2 regions of the Exiguobacterium sp. R-39 genome follow, and region 2 is predicted to be linked to the other one. Evidence: predicted binding sites of a transcription regulator. Region 2 holds the regulator's gene; the other holds the start of a gene.
The links. Region 2 encodes CtsR, which represses protease genes until heat stress. Its sites were predicted from a motif close to ATGGTCAATAAAGGTCAAACA; they were not measured.
Positions count from the first base shown of each region.

Region 1: clpP (ATP-dependent Clp endopeptidase proteolytic subunit ClpP) is a predicted target of CtsR. The motif match lies at 2,563-2,583, and genes of this name have one in related genera.

Region 1 covers NZ_CP187965.1:2,434,970-2,439,197, reverse strand. Annotated here, with positions in the region: gene ACP26N_RS12840 (gluconeogenesis factor YvcK family protein) at 1-535, shown strand, start outside; gene whiA (DNA-binding protein WhiA) at 532-1,488, shown strand; gene ACP26N_RS12830 (hypothetical protein) at 1,570-1,806, shown strand; gene clpP (ATP-dependent Clp endopeptidase proteolytic subunit ClpP) at 1,923-2,534, opposite strand; tRNA gene ACP26N_RS12820 (tRNA-Arg) at 2,688-2,763, opposite strand; gene ACP26N_RS12815 (RNA polymerase subunit sigma-54) at 2,930-4,081, shown strand; gene ACP26N_RS12810 (glutaredoxin family protein) at 4,078-4,228, shown strand, end outside.
Region 2 covers NZ_CP187965.1:90,707-94,934, reverse strand. Annotated here, with positions in the region: gene clpC (ATP-dependent protease ATP-binding subunit ClpC) at 1-370, opposite strand, end outside; gene ACP26N_RS00530 (protein arginine kinase) at 370-1,443, opposite strand; gene ACP26N_RS00525 (hypothetical protein) at 1,436-1,864, opposite strand; gene ACP26N_RS00520 (CtsR family transcriptional regulator) at 1,881-2,336, opposite strand; rRNA gene rrf (5S ribosomal RNA) at 2,476-2,591, opposite strand; rRNA gene ACP26N_RS00510 (23S ribosomal RNA) at 2,638-4,228, opposite strand, start outside.

The DNA of each region.
Region 1 (4,228 bases), 740 kb from region 2:
AGTCATCGAGCGGATTTTCCTCGAGGAAGAGGATGTCCGTCCGGTTCCGGAAGCGATTCAGGCGATTCTTGATGCTGATGTCATCGTCCTCGGTCCCGGCAGTCTCTATACGAGTGTCATTCCGAACGTCCTGATTGAGGAAATCCGGGACGCCATCAGTCAATCGCTTGCGCCGGTCGTCTATATTTGTAACGTCATGACGCAACCGGGTGAGACGACAGCCTTTACGGCAAATGATCACTTGAATGTGTTGGAACGATTCCTCGGTAAAGGGGTGATTGATACAATCATCGTCAACAACGAATCGATTGATGTCAGTTATCTGCGGAAGTATCAAAAGGATCATGCCGACATCGTGACCTATGATGAATCAAGCTTTGAAGAAGCAGGAATTGAAGTACTCGCGGACGATATCGTGGATTATAACCATCACTTCATCCGTCATGACTCGGATGCTGTCGCAAGCCTCGTCATGCGGAAAGTTCTATCCATTCGACGCGTGCGTCAATTCGAAGGGAAGGAGGAACTGACGTGAGTTTTGCATCAGAAGTCAAAAAAGAGTTAACGCAAATCGCGATCACCGATCATGAAATGAAGGCGGAACTTGCTGCCTTGGCCCGGATGAATGGAGCAATCTCATTTGGACTGGGACGTGGACTGACACTGGATATCTCGACGGAAAACGCTTCGATTGCCCGCCGTATTTATTCCTTGCTCAAACGCGCCTATGCCGTCCATCTGGATTTACTCGTCCGGAAAAAAATGCGTCTGAAGAAAAATAATGTCTATATCGTCCGCGTCAAACAACAGGCGGATAAGATTTTACAAGACCTTGGTATTTTAGGGGAAGGGTTTACGATGATCCGTTCGATTAGTGATTCGATCGTCAACGACGAACGGCGTGCGCGGGCCTATCTGCGCGGTGCCTTTTTAGCCGGAGGCTCGTTGAACAATCCGGCGACGTCTTCGTACCATCTGGAAATATTCAGTCTGTACGAAGAACATAATGCTGCTTTACGCAGCCTGACGAATCAGTTTGATTTGAATGCAAAAGCGATTGAACGGAAAAAAGGACATATTCTCTACATCAAGGAAAGTGAGAAGATTTCTGATTTTCTTAAGCTCGTCGGAGCAACGTATTCGATGTTACGGTTTGAGGATGTCCGGATTTTAAAAGATATGCGGAATTCGGTCAACCGGCTCGTCAACTGTGAGACGGCGAACCTCAACAAAACCGTCGGGGCGGCGTTACGCCAGGTCGAGAACATTAAGTTTCTCGAACGGACGGTCGGACTTGATGTCTTGCCGGACAAATTAAGAGAAATCGCCATCTTGCGGGTGACACATCAAGACGTAACCTTACAGGAACTCGGTGAGATGGTCGAGAGTGGTTCCATCTCGAAATCCGGGATCAATCATCGATTGCGCAAGATTGATCAAATTGCGGATAAAATCCGAAACGGGGAGTCGATGACCGGGGCTCTTTAGGGAGTAACTTGCGAGATGAACCATAGTCTACTATAATATATAGTCGATGCAACTAAATGTTCGAATTAAGGAGTTTTTGAAATGGCTAATGAGAAAAAACGTATTTCGCTGACAGTTGATGCGAAGTTTGATGAAGTGCTTACGAAAAAAGCGAAAACGATCGGTGTACCAAAAAGTACGCTCGTCGCCTTTGCGACATCGTTGTTCCTGAAACAATTGCAGGCGGAAGAAGAACTTTCACCTCATGCGAACGGAATCTACACATTGATTCGCGAAAACCACGATATCGTATCTGATATCACAGATTTGATCGACTAAAAAATAGGACCTCTGTCCGCGTCTGTTCTGAGAAGAGTGACGCAAAGGACAGTGGTCTTTTTTTGTACACAGGAAAAAAACCGTCCTCGCAATCTGCGAAGACGGTCTGGTGAAAATTACGCACGTTCCATGACGCGGTCGATTAAACCATAGTCAGCGGCTGCTTGAGCAGACATGAAGTTATCGCGCTCTGTATCACGCTCGATGACTTCAAGTGGTTGTCCTGTATTTTCAGCCATGATTTTGTTTAAGTGTTCACGCATTTTGATGATGCGTTCCGCATGGATTTTGATGTCCGATGCTTGACCTTGTGTTCCACCGAGTGGTTGGTGGATCATGATTTCGGCGTTTGGAAGTGCAAAACGTTTTCCTTTAGCGCCGGCTTGAAGCAAGAATGCACCCATTGAAGCAGCCATTCCGATACAGATGGTTGAAACTTGCGGTTTGATGAAGTTCATCGTATCGTAAATCGCCATACCTGCTGTGATTGAGCCACCTGGGCTGTTGATGTAAAGTGAGATTTCTTTATCTGGATCTTCTGCTGCTAGGAAAAGTAACTGGGCAACGACTGAGTTGGCGACGTTGTCGTCAATCGCGCTCCCGAGAAGGATGATGCGGTCTTTGAGCAAACGGGAATAGATATCGTAAGCACGTTCCCCGCGGTTGGTTTGTTCGATGACTGTTGGAATTAACATAGTCTTTGCCTCCTTATGGTTGGTATGTAGCACATATTCGACTTGTCCTTATCATAATCCTTTGGTCAACATTGGTCAAAAGATACGCTGTAGGTTTTATGTATTTTTCCGGAAACAGTGGCTGCTAAACATATCAGTATAGAAAAAAGGCAACACCGTAAACGGCATTGCCTGAAGATTCAAGTATGGTACACCCGGAGAGATTTGAACTCCCGACACCTGGTACCGGAAACCAGTGCTCTATCCCCTGAGCTACGGGTGCATGTAATTACTGAACAATTAATAGTATACCGACATTTTTTCAGAAAAGCAATACTAGATTTTCAAGTTTGCTGATTTTTTGTCAAAACGTAAGAGACGATTGAATGAAGGTCCATCCTATATAATAGAAGCAGAATCTATTTTAATCGGGAAAGGGAGGGGAACGGATGGAACAGAGACAGGAACAAGCACAACGTCTCGTGATGTCAGCCGCTCAGTTGTTTCAATTGGCGGTGCTGGAAGAGACGCGGGCAGAACTCGAGGAACGATTGTACCGAATCATCCGTCGTGCTACTCGGACTGAACATAATGGAAGAAAAATGATTCCGCCGGATTTAGCGCAGGTTGCAGACCGGATTGACTCATTTGAAGCGGAACTTCTTCAGCAAATACGTTTAGAATCGGTCAGACAGGAAATAGGATATATGGCGGAACAACTCATCCTGTACTTAGACGCGGATGGATTACTCAGAACGACCGATGCACGATTAGCAGTTTTGCTTGACTGTGAGGAGTCGACAATCAAGCAGGCACGACAACTGCTTCAGCAATGTGAACCGACCGGAATCGCGGCACGCTCGGAAGCGGAGTGTCGCCTGTTGCATGCCATGGAGCTTGAGGAAGACCGTTTGATTGATTTGGTCGCTGATCTGTCAGACGGGCAATCTCTTACAAACGTCTTGGAAAAGATTAATGACGGGACAGAGCGGAAACAAATGAAGCTACGGATTGAACGGTTACCGAAAACCCCACTCTTACCGACATCGACCACGATGACGATCCCGGAAGCCGATGTCGAGTGGGTCGACGGTCAGGTGCAAGTCAATTGGTATAGCTTAACACTTGATACGTCGTGGACGGATCTTGAGGAAGCAACACCTTTTTTGAGCGCCTATGAACGACGACGCAAAACCTTGCATTCGATTCTGGACGTTATCATTGCGCGGCAAATCCGTTGGTTCAAAGGGGAACTTCATTTAGAACCGTTGACGAAAAAAGAAGTCGCCGAACAAACGGGATACCATCCTTCGACGATTGGTCGGGCGATTGCCAACAAAACGATCCGGACGGTTCAGGGAACCCTTGAGCTTGAGAATTTTTTTGTATCGAAGACGAAAAGCGGCACATCGAGCTTTTTAATCAAGGCCCGAATCGCACAATTGATTCAGGAAGCGACCTCGCCGTTGTCGGATCAACAGATCGTCAACCGTCTCGACCTGGAAGGCATCCGGGTCGCAAGACGGACAGTCGCGAAGTATCGGGCGGGTCTGCACTTGACCCGGTCCGACATGACGAAACGACGAGAGGCGAATGAATGATGCCATCAAAAGAACACACGACCTTAACACTGTATTCACGTCCCGGATGTACGCTATGTGAGGAAGCCGCCTTCTTACTTGATTTCGTACTCGATGAATTTCCGGATTGGACGTTCGAAGAAATGAACATTGAAGAAGATGCTGCGC
Region 2 (4,228 bases):
AGACACGTGCTGCGACGCCTTCTCCTTCACGGATCAGACCGAGTAAGAGATGCTCTGTACCGACATACGAATGACCGAGTTTACGGGCCTCATCCATCGACAGCTCGATGACTTTTTTCGCGCGTGGTGTATAGTGAATCGTCGTCGCACCGTCTTGGCCGCGACCGATTAAAGCTTCAACTTCCATTTGAATCTTATCTGAACTGAGTCCGAGTGCTGTTAAGGCTTTCGCCGCAATCCCGTCTCCTTCACGTACAAGTCCGAGTAAAATGTGTTCTGTCCCGATATTATGGTGACCAAGACGTACCGCTTCTTCTTGAGCAAGTGCGAGTACGCGTTGAGCACGTTCTGTGAATCGTCCAAACATCATTACGCAAAACCTCCTTGTGTGTGATCCCTGTTTGTCTGTTCGGTTAACATCTGACGAATGATACTCGCTCGTTCGATGTCCCGTTCTCTTGATGTTAATTGTTTCCCGAAATGCTTTTGTAGAAAACCTGTTTGTAGCGATACAAGTAAATGATGGAATAAGTTTGGCGGAAGTTCCACGGCCAAACCGAGGCTATCGGCTAACCGGACATCGGATAAACGCTCCGTTGCTTCCCGTGCCGTAATTAATCGGGCCGATTGCAAAATTCCGGATGACCGGTAAAGCCGGTCTTCTAGTTCTTCTTGATACGTCTCCAATAATCCTTTTCTTGCCGCTTGTTCTGCCTCAATTAATGCTTCAACAGCAAATTGATAATCCGTAATCAGCATATCCTCACTCGCACCAAGTGTCCGTTGATTCGATAATTGGAACATTCGACCGGAAGCATCGCTTCCTTCGCCGTAACGCCCGCGAATCGCAAAACCGAGCTGCCGCAGGTGTTTAATATACCCTTGGATTTGATTGGTCAGGACGAGTCCCGGTAAATGCAACATCACCGAGGCCCGTAGGCCTGTGCCGACGTTACTCGGACAAGTCGTCAAATAACCGAGCGTATCATCAAAAGCTATCTTGAAGCGTTCACTGATTAAACGATCGACCTGCTTTGCCACCCGAAAAGCTTCTTCTAACTGCAAACCCGGTAACAGGGTTTGAATACGAAAATGATCTTCTTCATTCACCATGACACTGATCTGTTCATCTTCACTGATAAAAAGTCCGGTTCGTGGGTGTGTCGCAAGGGCAGGACTGATCAAATGTTTTTCTACTAAAGCAGTTCGCGTTAAGGCATCAACTTGATCGACCCGCCCGAATTGAAATCCTTTTAGTCCGGATAATTGACGTTCTGTTTCGTTGATTAACGCATTTGCCTGTTCTTCTGTCATTCTTGTCGAAAAAGGATAATGGGCTACATTACGCGCTAAGCGAATTCGTGTCGAAACGACGATATCATCGTAAGGTGCCTGTTGATCCATCTTTTGACTAAGAGGTTGCGTCAATAGTTCTTCAAACATGGCGCAAATCCTCCTCCACATTTACAATCTGCTGTTTAATGAGTTCTGCTTCTTCATAGTCTTCCGATAAAATCTTACGGTTCAACTGTTCTTTGAGTCGACTCAACTGTTGTGCCAATCTTTTTTCGACCGACTCTTCTTCAGGACGTGAACCATAATGTTTCGTATGACCGTGTTGAAACTGACGAATCATCCCATCTACTTCTTCTTTGAAAAACGAATAGCATGTTGCACAACCAACTTTTCGCAAATGTAAAAGTTGTTGGCGTGTCATCCCACATGAAGGACAAGCGGTTTCTTGATAGGCTTTTGCCAGTTCTTTTACACAAACTGAACAAAGAACTTGTTCTGTTCCCTCTTGATCTTGTGGGAGTTTGACACGGACGACAGCTTCTCGTTCACCACACCGCTGACAACGCATACACATTCCTCCCGTGTCACAGTCGCTTAATGGTTTGCAGGACGGTCTGCATCAAATGAGCCCGCATCCGGCGTTGATCCTCAAGTGCCATTGGTAGACTTTCCTTTTGCAACAACGATTGAATCAAAATCGCTTCTCGCCGTGTCAACAGCTGCTCGTTTACTAAACGAATCAGATAATCTTCTGCAGCTTGTTCGGTTAAATCGTTTCCAACCCATTGGCTGACTTCATCTAACAGATCATGACTATCTAAAATGACAATCTTTTGAATGCGGATATACCCACCGCCACCACGTTTACTTTCAACAAAATAACCCTTTTCAACCGTAAAACGGGTGTTGATGACATAATTGATTTGTGAGGGTACACAATCAAAACGTTCTGCAATTTCCTGGCGTTTGATTTCAATTTTTTTCTCATCATGTAAAATCTGCTTTAAATAGGCTTCGATGATATCTGTGATGTTTTGCATGGGCACCACCTCTCTGACCATCTTTGACTATTGTTTGATTTAATAGTAATCATCTTAAAAGTGAAATGCAACCATTTAGGCTTTTCATTTGGCATACACAAAAAGACCGACCTGCAAAATGCAGATCGGTCCTTCACTTGCCTGGCAACGTCCTATCCTCACAGGGGGAAGCCCCCAACTACTTTCGGCGTTCAAGTGCTTAACTTCCGTGTTCGGCATGGGAACGGGTGTGACCACTTGGCTATCGTCACCAGACGACGGGCTCGCGCCCTCAAAACTGAAGTCATCAACAATCATCTGCTAGAACAAGGCCTCGACCGATTAGTATCACTCAGCTCCGCATGTCGCCATGCTTCCACCCGTGACCTATCTACCTCATCGTCTCTGAGGGGTCTTTCTTGATTACTCAAAGGGAAATCTCATCTTGGAGGGGGCTTCATGCTTAGATGCTTTCAGCATTTATCCCGTCCGCACGTAGCTACCCAGCGATGCTCCTGGCGGAACAACTGGTACACCAGCGGTGCGTCCATCCCGGTCCTCTCGTACTAAGGACAGCTCTCCTCAAATTTCCTGCGCCCACGACGGATAGGGACCGAACTGTCTCACGACGTTCTGAACCCAGCTCGCGTACCGCTTTAATGGGCGAACAGCCCAACCCTTGGGACCTACTCCAGCCCCAGGATGCGATGAGCCGACATCGAGGTGCCAAACCTCCCCGTCGATGTGGACTCTTGGGGGAGATCAGCCTGTTATCCCCAGGGTAGCTTTTATCCGTTGAGCGATGGCCCTTCCATGCGGAACCACCGGATCACTAAGCCCGACTTTCGTCCCTGCTCGACTTGTAGGTCTCGCAGTCAAGCTCCCTTCTGCCTTTGCGCTCTACGAATGATTTCCAACCATTCTGAGGGAACCTTTGGGCGCCTCCGTTACTGTTTAGGAGGCGACCGCCCCAGTCAAACTACCCGCCTGACACGGTCCTCCAGCCGGATGACGGCTGCGAGTTAGAGACTCTATGCATGAAGGGCGGTATCCCAAGGGTGACTCCTCCGAAGCTGGCGCTCCGGTCTCGACGTCTCCCGCCTATCCTGTACATCATGCACAAAGCCTCAATATCAGGCTGTAGTAAAGCTCCATGGGGTCTTTCCGTCCTGTCGCGGGTAACCTGCATCTTCACAGGTACTATGATTTCACCGGGTCTCTCGTTGAGACAGTGCCCAAATCGTTACGCCTTTCGTGCGGGTCGGAACTTACCCGACAAGGAATTTCGCTACCTTAGGACCGTTATAGTTACGGCCGCCGTTTACTGGGGCTTCGGTTCAAAGCTTCGCTTGCGCTAACCCATCCCCTTAACCTTCCAGCACCGGGCAGGCGTCAGCCCCTATACGTCATCTTGCGATTTAGCAGAGACCTGTGTTTTTGCTAAACAGTCGTTTGGGCCTATTCACTGCGGCTCTACTCATGTAGAGCGTCCCTTCTCCCGAAGTTACGGGACCATTTTGCCGAGTTCCTTAACGAGAGTTATCCCGCGCGTCTTAGAATTCTCATCCCGCCTACCTGTGTCGGTTTACGGTACTGGCACCTTCCACCTCACTAGAGGCTTTTCTTGGCAGTGTGAAATCGTGACCTTCGTCCCTACGGGACTCCGCATCGTTCCTCGACTTTGGTGCCTGACGGATTTGCCAATCAGACGGTCTCGAAACTTACACATGCACTTCCATCCGCATGCGTCACTATCCTCCTGCGTCCCCCCATTGTTCAAACGGTGGATCGGTGGTACAGGAATATCAACCTGTTATCCATCGCCTACGCCTTTCGGCCTCGGCTTAGGTCCAGACTAACCCTGAGCGGACGAGCCTTCCTCAGGAAACCTTGGGCTTTCGACGGAGGGGATT